Regions from separate parts of the Bacillus sp. LJBS17 genome, predicted to be linked through region 1. Evidence: predicted binding sites of a transcription regulator. Region 1 holds the regulator's gene; each other region holds the start of a gene.

What was found. The regulator Rex, encoded in region 1, represses fermentation and respiration genes when NADH is low (regulators of the CRP and FNR family bind a similar motif). The targets are predictions, from matches to a motif close to TTGTGAAATATTTCACAA.
Region 2: a site for Rex is predicted at 1,882-1,899, ahead of KXZ66_RS01710 (L-lactate dehydrogenase). Genes of this name have one in related genera too.
Region 3: a site for Rex is predicted at 1,782-1,799, ahead of KXZ66_RS06610 (helical membrane plugin domain-containing protein). Genes of this name have one in related genera too.
Region 4: a site for Rex is predicted at 1,778-1,795, ahead of KXZ66_RS19660 (nitrate reductase subunit alpha). Genes of this name have one in related genera too.

What each region holds. Positions count from the first base shown of each region.
Region 1 covers NZ_CP079759.1:619,350-622,503, forward strand. The annotation lists gene KXZ66_RS03225 (ABC-F family ATP-binding cassette domain-containing protein) at 1-382, opposite strand, end outside; gene moaC (cyclic pyranopterin monophosphate synthase MoaC) at 508-1,020, shown strand; gene KXZ66_RS03235 (redox-sensing transcriptional repressor Rex) at 1,017-1,664, shown strand; gene tatAY (sec-independent protein translocase protein TatAY) at 1,686-1,859, shown strand; gene tatC (twin-arginine translocase subunit TatC) at 1,866-2,630, shown strand; gene KXZ66_RS03250 (YdiK family protein) at 2,862-3,053, opposite strand; gene KXZ66_RS03255 (CPBP family intramembrane glutamic endopeptidase) at 3,050-3,154, opposite strand, start outside.
Region 2 covers NZ_CP079759.1:315,325-318,478, reverse strand. The annotation lists gene KXZ66_RS01715 (L-lactate permease) at 1-841, opposite strand, end outside; gene KXZ66_RS01710 (L-lactate dehydrogenase) at 873-1,838, opposite strand; gene amyE (alpha-amylase) at 2,015-3,154, opposite strand, start outside.
Region 3 covers NZ_CP079759.1:1,278,372-1,281,525, forward strand. The annotation lists gene KXZ66_RS06600 (DMT family transporter) at 1-877, opposite strand, end outside; gene KXZ66_RS06605 (cupin domain-containing protein) at 1,009-1,506, shown strand; gene KXZ66_RS06610 (helical membrane plugin domain-containing protein) at 1,894-2,316, shown strand; gene KXZ66_RS06615 (NAD(P)/FAD-dependent oxidoreductase) at 2,356-3,154, shown strand, end outside.
Region 4 covers NZ_CP079759.1:3,801,568-3,804,721, forward strand. The annotation lists gene KXZ66_RS19660 (nitrate reductase subunit alpha) at 1-1,713, opposite strand, end outside; gene arfM (Crp/Fnr family transcriptional regulator ArfM) at 1,932-2,408, opposite strand; gene KXZ66_RS19670 (YwiC-like family protein) at 2,552-3,154, shown strand, end outside.

The DNA of each region.
Region 1 (3,154 bases):
GCTGAAGGCGGTCGTAGGTTTTCATGATGCTTTCTAATTCACCCGGGTCAGCTGCCGCCATTTTTTCTTCCATAGCCCGCATTTCCTTTTCCATTGCTTTTAAGTGGTCAAAAACAGTCAGCAGCTCTTCTTTTATGGTAAGCTTAGAATCCAAGCCAGTATGCTGGGCGAGATATCCCATTGTAATATCTTTCGGTTTAATAATTTCGCCCTTCTCATACGAAAGCTGGCCTGCGATAATTTTAAGGAGCGTGGATTTTCCGGCGCCATTTCTTCCTACAATGGCGATGCGATCACGATTTCTGACTTCCAGTTTTATATTGTTTAAAATAGTATCAGCACCAAATGATTTGGACAGCTGATTAATTTGTAAGATCATCATATTATTTCACCTCTGCTATAATAAGTTAAGTGTAGCTTATGAACCAGAAGTCAGCAAACAATACATTGGCCATATAAGACATAGAGAAGAAAATAGTGTATGATCTGTTTAAGGAGCGTTTTAATATGAATGGATTTTCTCATTTTAATGAACAGGGCAGAGCCCAGATGGTGGATATTAGCGAAAAATCTTCGACTGTCCGTACTGCGGCGGCTGTTTCAAGCGTACACATGAAGAATGAGGTGTACGAGAAAATACAGAGTCACGATATCGGCAAAGGAGATGTACTGGCTGTCGCACAGGTGGCAGGCATTATGGCCGCAAAGCAAACGTCGAATATCATTCCGATGTGCCATCCGCTTTCATTGAGCGGGGTAGATATATCGTTTGACTGGAAAATAAAAGAAGCAGAAGTTATACTTCATATAAAAGCACAGGTCAAAACGAAAGGGAGTACAGGTGTGGAAATGGAAGCGCTCACTTCTGCATCGGTGTGCGCTCTTACCGTTTACGATATGTGCAAGGCCCTTGATAAGGGGATGGTCATCGGCCCTACTTTCTTGCTGGAGAAGACAGGCGGGAAAAACGGTGACTTTAAAAGAGAACTATCCGAGTATAATTTGGAGGACCAAAAATGAATAAGGATCAATCAAAAATTCCGCAGGCGACGGCGAAACGGCTGCCGCTTTACTATCGCTTTTTAAAGAATCTGCATGCGTCAGGAAAACAGCGTGTATCATCCGCTGAACTCAGTGATGCCGTAAAGGTTGATTCTGCCACGATTCGGAGGGATTTTTCCTATTTTGGAGCTCTTGGCAAAAAAGGATACGGATATAATGTGGATTATTTGCTGTCTTTTTTCCGGAAAACGCTTGATCAGGATGAGATGACAGACGTCATCTTGATTGGTGTCGGGAACTTGGGAACGGCATTTCTTCACTATAATTTCACAAAAAACAATAACACAAAAATTTCTATGGCTTTTGATATAAATGAGAGTAAAATAGGAACTGAGGTAGGCGGCGTGCCCGTCTATAACCTTGATGACCTTGAACAACACGTAAAAGATGAATCAGTTGCCATTCTTACAGTGCCTGCAGTTGCCGCTCAATCCATTACAGACAGATTGGTCGCATTAGGAATCAAGGGAATCCTTAATTTTACGCCGGCCCGTTTGAATGTGCCGGAACACATTCGAATTCATCATATAGATTTAGCAGTTGAGCTTCAGTCACTGGTTTATTTTTTGAAGCATTATTCAGTTTTAGAGGAAATCGAATAGAGGGAAAGGAGGAGCCCAAATATGCCGATCGGTCCTGGAAGCCTTGCTGTTATCGCAATCGTTGCTCTGATTATCTTCGGTCCCAAAAAGCTGCCTGAATTGGGGAAAGCAGCGGGAGACACACTTCGTGAATTCAAAAACGCTACTAAAGGATTAACGAGTGATGAAGAGGAAAAAAAGAAAGAAGATCAGTAAGTTAGGATGACACGAATGAAAGTGAATCAAATGTCGCTGCTGGAGCATATTGCTGAGCTTCGAAAACGGTTGCTGATTGTAGCGCTGGCGTTTGTCGTTTTCTTTATTGCTGGATTTTTTTTAGCAAAGCCGATTATTGTGTACCTGCAAGAAACAGATGAAGCGAAGCAGCTTACGCTTAACGCGTTTAACCTGACAGACCCGCTTTATGTGTTTATGCAATTTGCATTTATCATCGGCATAGTCTTGACCTCGCCGGTTATTCTTTATCAGCTTTGGGCTTTTGTGAGCCCGGGCCTCTATGAGAAAGAGCGCAAAGTAACGCTCAGCTACATTCCGATCTCTATTTTGCTGTTTTTAGCGGGCTTATCTTTTTCATATTATATTTTATTTCCTTTTGTTGTTGATTTTATGAAGCGGATTTCTCAGGACTTGAATGTCAATCAGGTGATCGGAATTAATGAATATTTTCATTTTCTTCTGCAGCTGACGATTCCGTTTGGACTGCTGTTCCAAATGCCGGTCATCCTCATGTTTTTGACCAGGCTCGGAATTGTGACACCGATGTTCTTGGCGAAAATCAGAAAGTATGCGTATTTTACGCTGCTGGTGATCGCAGCCCTGATTACACCGCCTGAGCTTCTGTCCCATATGATGGTCACAGTCCCGCTTTTGATTTTATATGAAATCAGTATCCTTATATCGAAGGCCGCTTATCGGAAAGCACAGAAAAGCAGTGCAGCCGATCAGGACGTGTCTTCCGGGCAATAATAAAAAATCCATTTCTCATGAGAGAAATGGATTCAGCGTGTTGACAAACCCCCGCATTCGTTGTCAAGTCTGTGCGTTGGTGCTCACGAATGAAAACATTCGCTCCGCTCCAATGCTCGCCTTTCCTAGACTTCAAGGGATTTCAATCACGCTGAAAATGACAAAATCCTAAAACGAAAGCCGTTTTAGGATTTAATTTGAATCCATTTCTCGTTCAGAAATGGATTTTCTTTATTTCTGGTTCTTTTTGATTTTAAATGAAAAGGCGAACATCTTAAAAGAAATGCTGATGTTGTAAGCGGCGAACACCATCAGCAGGATGGAGTAAAATGACCACATGCTGCCTGGCGAGCTTGCGGCAAGATAAGTAAAGATGCACCCTACGGCAAAGTAGATCATTCCCCAAACTACCGGGTTTCTCATAAAAATAATCCTCCAATAATCAATTGCATTTGTGTGCTCTGCTGTTCAAGGTAATTCCGAACAGGCTCAAGCTGCATGATGACGACGAATGTATTCATCAT
Region 2 (3,154 bases), 300 kb from region 1:
CATCGCCGGCCCCTTCCTCGCGGTAAATCTCTTTCGGCTGCCATTTGCGGAGGAAGAGGGCAAGCCCGCCCATGCTGAATAAGGCCGCCAAAATGTTTGCTAATTCCGGCCCGAGCACCGCCATTGTCAGTGTCTGAACCGCTGTATACCCACCGCTCACAACCAGAAGAGCGGGCCATGTCTGTTTGATTCCTTTCATTCGGTCTAATAAGAATACAAGCAGGAATGGTATTAAAAATGAGATCATCGGCAGTGTCCACATTAATGTCCGTGACAGCTCAAGAGCAGACAAATCACCAATCTGCGCCCCTGTGATGACAGGAATCCCAATCGCCCCAAAGGCTCCGGAGGCGGCGTTTGCAATCAAGCAGAGCGCCGCCGCTTTCAACGGTTTAAAACCAAGTTCGACGAGCAGCGCCGCACTAATCGCAATCGGAACACCAAAACCAGCCGCGCCTTCTAAAAACGCATTAAAACAAAAACCAATTAATAATAGCTGTAATCGTTGGTCAGGCGAAATGCCGGCAATGCTGGACCGAATAATGGTAAATTTCCCGGTTTTCACTGCGATTTTATACAGCCACACCGCCATCAGGACGATGTAGCCAATAGGCCACAGCCCGCTCCCGATTCCTAACAAAACAGAAGAAATCGCTTTTTCAACCGGCATATGAAATGCCCAAACGGAGACGAAGAAACTGACGGCTAGGGTAAGAAATGCCGCAAGAATGCCTTTCATTTTCAAAACAGTTAAAGCCAAAAGAAAAAAGAGAATCGGAGTGAGCGCCACAAGTGCGCTCACATACTCGTTTCCAAACGGATCATACAACTGCTCCCACATTGACAATCAGCCCTTTACTCTAAAGTTGCGGTTAGTTGACTTTTTGTTCTGCAAAATGAGGTTTTAAAATGTTTTTAAGGACGCCGGCGCTGTGAAGGAACTGTTCTTTTTCTTTCTCATTTAAGTTCAGCTCAGTGATACCTGCGATCCCTCCGCGGTTCACGACAGCCGGCACACCGATGTACACGTCATCTGCACCGTATTGCCCGTCCAAATATGTGCTGACAGTTAATATGCTGTTTTCATTATGAAGAATGGCTTTTGTAATGCGAGCAAGACTCATCGCAACCCCATAATAAGTCGCGCCTTTTTTCTCAATGATATGGTAAGCTGCGTTTTTCACATCATCTTCAATTTGGTCCAGCTCCTCTTGTTTGTACGCATCGTTTTTCTCAACGAGTTCACTGACCGGCACACCGCCGACATTCGCGTGGCTCCAAACAGGAAGCTCTGTGTCGCCGTGCTCTCCGATAATATGCGCGTGCACGTTTTGAGGCGCTGCGCCAAAGTATTCGCTCAGCATGAAACGGAATCTCGCAGAATCTAGTGTTGTGCCGCTTCCGATCACCCGCTCTTTTGGCAGGCCGCTGAATTTCCATGTTGCGTAAGTCAGGATATCAACCGGATTTGTCGCGATTAAGAAAATGCCGTCAAATCCGCTCGCCATGACTTCACTAACGATGCCTTTGAAAATCTTCAAGTTCTTTTCTACTAATTCAAGGCGTGTCTCACCAGGCTTTTGGTTTGCTCCGGCGCAAATGCAGACAATATCAGCATCCTTGCAGTCTTCATATGTTCCGTAAGATGTTTTGACCGGTTGTGGCGCAAACGCCTTTCCGTGGTTTAAATCCATCACATCGCCCATTGCTTTTTCTTTATTTACATCAATGACCACAAGCTCATCTGTGATCCCTTGGTTAATTAACGCAAATGCATAACTGCTTCCAACAAAACCCGCTCCGATTAAAGCTACTTTATTTACATGTTTGTTCATCATTAATCATCCTTCCAGGGTATGTTTCTCTTTGATGTCTTTTTGTTTGTGAAGTATTTCACATTTATATTGTGCAACACTTCACAAACTTTTGCAAGAGAAAAGTTTTGTCTGATTTATGAACAAAAAAGAAACCATCATTGATGGTTTCTTTCGGTAAGTCCCGTCTAGCCTTGCCCTCAATGGGGAAGAGAACCGCTTAAGCCCGAGTCATTATATAAACCATTTAGCACGTAATCAAAGCCAGGCTGATTCTGACCGGGCACTTGGGCGCTGCCATTATTAAAAATCACTTTTGCGTTGGTTGTATCCGTGTCCGCAGGCAGCGTCAGCGTGTAAATTCCGTCTGCATTTTTAGTCATTGGTTTTCCAGGCCAAGATCCGGTCAATTCAATTACTCGGCTCCCATCATGTTTATAGATATAAGCATTTACCTGGCTCCAATGATTCGGATTTTGATAGCCGATGGTTTTGGCCGACGCTGGATCTCTTTTAACAAAACTGTATTTCTCGGTCCTCGTTACACCATCACTGTTCGTTCCTTTTAACATGATGGTGTATGTTTTGCCAAATGGATCTCCTTTTCCGATTGTGAATTGATCTCCATCCTTAAACGCCGTCTCTGGTCCATTATTGATTTGATAAACGGCTTTTGTTGTATTCGCATCTGCACGCAAGGTAATCGTCAGTTGATCATTGAAAGAATGTGTTACACCTGTTTTGTAATTCTCAAGGAAAACATGAGGCGCTTTTGCAATATCATCAGGATAAAGCACAGCTACAGACCTGGCATTGATCGTGCCTGTCAGTTTACCATCGTTCACTTGAAATGAACCCGCTCCAGCTTTATTGTCATACCTGCCATCAGGCAATTTTGTTGCCGTATTGATAGAGACAGAGGATGAACCTGCATTTGCCAGCACAACGCCATGTGAGCCGCGCTGATTCATAAATATCTGGTTGTTTCCATTCGGGTTCGAGAGTTCCTCAGGCTGTCCAGCCATCACATTGTGAAATCTATTGACCGCAGTGATAGCCTGATCTTCAAATAAAGCACTCCCGCGATCGCCTATTTGGCTTTTCCCCGGGAACCTCACACCATTTCCGCCTCCCTCAGGTCTGGAAAAGAAAAGAGGCGTACTGCCTGAACGAGAAGCTATCACCGCCCAGCCTAAACGGATATCATCATCGCTCATCCATGTCGACTCTTCATCATCATTGGCATACGTATCATGCGACTCTACCCATGTCACTAGCTTGTCCGCAGACACATCAGATGCATAGTGGGAGATATTCGACACGCCCAGATTACGATTCTT
Region 3 (3,154 bases), 660 kb from region 1:
CAAATGATAAAAGAGATGGGAAAACGCCTGACAGCAGAACAATTTCACCAAGCAGCGCGAAAATCACTTCACCGGATTGAGTGGCTTCAACAGCTGCGAGTTTTTGCGGATTGTCTCTTACCATATCAGTGGCCCAGAAAAATAAAACCGTCGCGATGATGCCTGAGCTGACGGCAACGATAAAGGATTGAACGGTTTGGCTTGCTGTTGGAAGGCCATCTGACCACCAGCCGTAAGCTGCTAATATAAGCCAGAATGGAAGGCTTGCCAATGTCATTCCAAGCACGCGCTGAAATGTATCAAGCCGGCCTCCGTATTCTTCGAGCATTCTCCTGTTTCCTAACGGATAGGCAAAAGCCGCAATGACAACCGGCAGCACACTGAAAAGCAGCATCCTCCCAGAAAGCGATTCTGCATGCTGAAGCTGAATCAGAGCCGCTCCAATCAGGATGATCATGGAAGTGCCAAGTGAAACCAGGGGAATCTTTTGGCGAACGAGCTGCGGACCGCCCGGCATATCTTGTTTGACATAAAACAAAGGAGATAAGAGCACCCCGGCTACAATTGTAATTTGCCAGGTTCCGGCTATGAGCCACCCCGGACCGTATGCAGCCGCAAATGTAATCGGCGCGTAAAAAAGCACGAAGCCGACGAAGCTCCATTTGATCCAATAAAACGGCTTTTTCCTCATCTCTAGTAAGAGAGGCGTGAATGTCCCTCTCATGATGACAATCAAACATAAAAACGGCACCATAAAAATAAAGCGCAGCGAAGAGCTCCAAAGCCAGCTGCCTCCTGATAACTCCATCGCTCTGTTTAATATAAAGGTAACGGCGAAAAAGAGTGAAGCCAATATTCCGATAACGATAGCTTTCATGATATCCCTCATTCTGGCATTATTTTTTTATACTATACTATTCGGTATCATGCAGATCAATGGAATCATGAGAAAAACATCATGTTTTGCGAACCGCTATGTGTGGAAGACAAAAAAGGGAGGTGAAATTGATGGAAAAAGAGACACAGACATACTTCTTTCCGGATGACGGCAGGATTCCGAATCACCCTGATTTTCCGCTCGTGGTGTATCAAAACGCGCTTAAGGACACCGGACTGGCAGAGCGGATCGTCATCCGGCATGGCTGGTCAAACAGCTGGTCAGGGAGTGTTTTTCCATACCATCATTATCACAGCAATACGCATGAAGTCCTGATTGCCCTTAGGGGAGAGGCTGTGATTCAGTTTGGGGGAGAAAAAGGGGCTGCCATCCCTTTCAAATCAGGCGACGCAGTCGTGATTCCAGCCGGAGTCGGACATAAAAAGCTCAGCTCAAGTCCCGATTTTACTGTCCTTGGCGCCTATCCCGGTGGCGTTCAGTATGATATGAAGACGGGGAAACCGAATGAGCGGGAGGAAGCGCTCAAACAGATTAAGCAGGCGGCGTTGCCGGCGAATGATCCGATCACAGGAAAAAGAGAGCCTCTATTGGAAATATGGGTAAAGTGAAGGGAGAAATTGCTGGATTGTCAATAACTAGTGCCGCAGAAACGATATGACATGAGCTCCATATAAATTAATTTCATAATCGAAGCAATTCACGTTCAAATTTTGTTCAAAAAGTGTTATCATATAGAAGGTAATCGAATTGGAGTTTTTTGTGTTTGCTATTTTCAGAGAGAGTAAAGGATTTTGACTTATTCAATTGTTTATTTTTAGATAAAAATAATACTGAATATGGCAAGATGAAAAACTGGGTAGTAAACATTTATTTTTGTAAATGATTGTGCACGAATTCACAATCCTTATTCTTATGCCTTAAAAGCGTGAGACAGGGAGAGGCACTACCCTTTCCAAAAAAATCAGCAAACTGCTTATAGTAAAGGAGAATTGGATATGCCAGAAACAATCGATCAAACAAATGCGTCTGTCAGCCAAAGCCAGCAAGATCTTATTGATCAGCTATTAAAGCCAGAAGTTCAAGAATCATTGACTGTTTTAGTTGACCAGCTTCCGAAGCTGACTGAGTTAGTGAATATTTTAACGAAGTCTTATGATTTCGCTCAGTCTGTAGCGACTGACGAAGTGTTAAAGAGCGACACAGTCGGTGCGATCACTGAAATTCTCGAGCCTGTAAAAGAAACAGCGAAAGAAGTAGCTGCGACTGCGATTGAAGCAAAAGACCGCGCGGAAGCAAGCAACGAAACAATTGGACTTTTCGGCCTATTGCGTATGCTGAAAGATCCTCAAGCTCAAAAGCTGTTCCGTTTTGCTAACAGCTACCTTGAAGTCATGAACGAACGCGAAAACCAAAAATAATCTCAGATTCAAATTGATATAAAGGACGGAGGATATACGATGTCAAAACATATTGTCATTCTAGGCGCTGGTTATGGCGGAGTTCTTTCTGCTCTAACAGTTCGCAAACATTACACAAAAGAACAAGCACGCGTGACAGTGGTAAACAAATACCCTACTCACCAAATCATTACGGAATTACACCGCCTTGCTGCAGGCAACGTGTCTGAAAAAGCGGTTGCAATGCCATTAGAAAAACTTTTCAAAGGCAAAGACATTGATCTTAAAATTGCGGAAGTAAGCTCTTTCTCTGTTGATAAAAAAGAAGTTGCGCTTGCTGACGGTTCTACATTAACTTACGATGCGCTTGTTGTAGGTCTTGGTTCTGTAACGGCTTACTTCGGCATCCCAGGTCTTGAAGAAAACAGCATGGTATTGAAATCTGCTGCTGATGCGAACAAAGTCTTCCAACATGTTGAAGATCGTGTGCGCGAGTACTCTAAAACGAAAAACGAAGCAGATGCAACAATCCTTATCGGCGGCGGCGGCTTAACAGGTGTTGAGCTTGTTGGTGAGCTTGCTGACATTATGCCGAACCTTGCGAAAAAATACGGCGTAGACCATAAAGAAATCAAATTGAAACTTGTTGAAGCAGGTCCGAAAATCCTTCCTGTTCTTCCGGATGATCTTATCGAACGTGCGACTGCAAGCCTTGAAAAACGCGGCGTTGAGTTCTTAACAGGTCTTCCTGTTACAAATGTAGAAGGAAACGTAATTGATCTGAAAGACGGATCTAAAGTTGTTGCCAACACATTTGTTTGGACTGGCGGCGTACAAGGTAACCCATTAGTCGGTGAAT
Region 4 (3,154 bases), 1.0 Mb from region 1:
CCCCACGTAATGGGCCCAGCCTCCGCCGTTTACGCCTTGGGCGCCTACAAGTAAAACAAGATTTAACACCGCTCGGTAGATCGTGTCGGAGTTGAACCAGTGGTTAATGCCGGCCCCTACGATAATCATGGATCGGCCGTCTGTATCGATCGCATTTTGGGCAAACTCTCTGGCAATCTTAACGACAGCTTCTTTTTTGATTCCTGTCATTTGTTCCTGCCAGGCAGGCGTAAACGGCTCAGGATCATCATAGGAGACAGCCGATCGTTCGCCGATGCCCCGGTTCACGCCGTAGTTAGCCAGTATCAAGTCAAACACGGTCGTGATGTACGTTTCTTCACCGTTCAGGTTCATTTTTTTAATAGGAAGATCCCGCTCGAGCACTTTGTTTCCGTCATTTGAAAAATACGGGATGCGCACCGTGCCGATTTCGTCCTCTATTCCCAGCACAGAGAGACGGGGTTCAATCGGTTCCCCGGTTTCTTCATCAATCATGTGCAGGTTCCATTTCTGCTGCCCGTCCCAGCGCGATCCCATTGTCCCTTGGGGTATGGCAAATGAACTTGTTTGTTCATCCCAAACCGCAGGCTTCCACTGATCATGCTTTGTCTGCCGCCCGATGTCCTTCGCATGCAGAAACCGTCCCGCTGTGTATACGCCATTTTCTTTTGACAGGGTGACGAGAAATGGAAAATCAGTGTATTGCTTCGCGTACTCAATAAAACGTTCAGTTTCTTGGTTCACGTAAAATTCCTGCAGAATGACATGACCCATCGCCATCGCAAGTGCCCCGTCAGTCCCTTGGCGAATACTCAGCCAGTCATCCGCGAACTTTGAGGATTCCGCAAAATCCGGACTGATCGAAATGACCTTAGCGCCTTTATAGCGGGCCTCCGCCAAAAAATGCGCGTCAGGCGTTCTCGTTAACGGAACGTTGGAGCCCCATGTGATGATATAGCCGGAATTGTACCAATCACTGCTTTCCGGAACGTCCGTCTGGTCACCCCAAATTTGCGGGGATGCTGGTGGAAGATCCGCATACCAGTCATAAAAACTGAGCATAGGGCCTCCGATTAACGACATAAACCGGGAGCCTGATGCATGGCTGATCATGGACATGGCCGGAATCGGAGAAAAACCGACGTTTCGGTCAGGCCCATATTTCATCACTGTATACAGCAGAGAGGCTGAAATCAGCTTCAGCACCTCCGGCCATTCAGCGCGCACAAAACCGCCTTTCCCTCTCGCCTGTTTATAGGACTTCGCTTTTTCAGGGTTTTCGACGATCGATTTCCAGGCGTCCAATGGATTTTGATGTTCTTGCAGTGCCTCCCGCCATAAATTAATCAGTACACCGCGCACGTATGGATATTTCACACGCAGCGGGCTGTAGATATACCATGAAAAACTGGCCCCCCGCGGGCAGCCTCTCGGTTCAAAATCAGGCATATCCGGGCCTGTTGATGGATAATTCAAATTTTGCCCTTCCCACGTGACAATTCCGTTTTTGACATAAATATTCCAACTGCAAGACCCTGTACAGTTAACGCCATGGGTGGAGCGAACGACTTTGTCGTACTGCCATCTGTTTCTGTATACATTCTCCCAATCGCGATCTTCGCGGGTGGTTTGGCTATGTTTATTTGAATGGTGTTCGATAGGAGAGAAATAATTCAATCTCCTAAACAACGGACTCCTTTTCTTTTTCTTCATGAGAGTTCACTCCTTCCGAGTCAGGTGATGCTAAGTTCACTATAAACAGAGACAGCGTGTTTCCTTGTGAACTATGTCACACACTCTGCTTTTTTCACAAAATGTTCACACAAAGGAGAAGGAAGGATTTTCACAGGATGTGAGGAAGGCTGCGTTCAGGCAGGACGCTTGGGTCATTAGCCGCCTTTCATTCAAAGATCAAAAAAAACCGGCTCTATTTAAGAACCGGGCTCAGCGTTCTCATCCTGTGATGTATGCAGATACCGCAAAAATAATTGATAGGAACAAAAAACATTTTGCTGAAGCATAGCCAAAAAGTTCATTTGCAGCTGCGGATGGTAAGACATCATTTTCTTAAATATGTAATATGGGATATTGAGAATCAGAATGTCTGAAGTGGCATTGACTGAGATAAAGGGCGATAAATAAAGCCCGCCTTTTTCATCAATCGGAAACACATCGCCTTTTTCCCACAGCGCAACGGTTTTCGACCCTTCAGGGAGCCTGCTGTCCATGAAACGGACACTGCCTTTTAATACAATATAGACAGATTGAGAATGAAGAAAAGATGGAGACTGATCACATGAGCCGCGGATAAACGTGCCGTTTTTCAGCAAGGTTTCGACAATGGATAGAGGCACTTCATTAAACATAGGAAGTTGTTTCAGAAATAATAAATAGTCACACTGATTCATAGGAAAACCTCCTGTGCTAAGGATAGCTTTAGTGTAGCTCGACTGAGCCTGTACAGCAGTGATGTATTTCACAGCCTGTATGATGAATGTCACTTATCAGGAGGGTGACTGCATTTATAATGAAAGAAAAAAGGAGGATTTCGATGAAGGCGCTGATTCCGAAGCAGCACGGCGCGTGGGCGATGCTGCTGATCCCATTTTTACTCGGCATGGTCAAGGGAGGCCCCGTTATTTGGCATATTCCGCTCTTCCTAGGCTGGCTTTTCCTATACTTAGCGGTTTATCCCGTTACGCTTGCCTTAAAAAAGAAACAAAGCAAACCATATCAAAAGTGGATGTGTTATTACGGTTTTCCCGCCTGCTGCTTTTTGATGATCTCGGTCTTTCATAAGCCGCCTCTCATCTGGGTGGGCGTTTCTTTACTGCCGCTGTTTCTCATACATATGTATTTTGCCCGCCGAAAAAACGAACGAGCCCTATTGAATGATGTTGCAGGTGTCTTGTTCTTTTGTTCGGGCGGGTTTGCGAGCTGCTGGCTGGGGATGGGAACCCTCGACGGCTGGGCTTGGTTTACTTTCTTGCAGTCTGCTTTATTTTTTATCGGGAGTTCCTTTTATGTGAAATCGGTGATTCGTGAAAGAAAAAACAGGACATTTGCATACTGGTCATGGGGATATCACCTGCTGCTCCCCTTTTTATCCGCTCTTTTCGGAGCAGGATGGGCGTTTCTCGCTTTTATCCCGAGC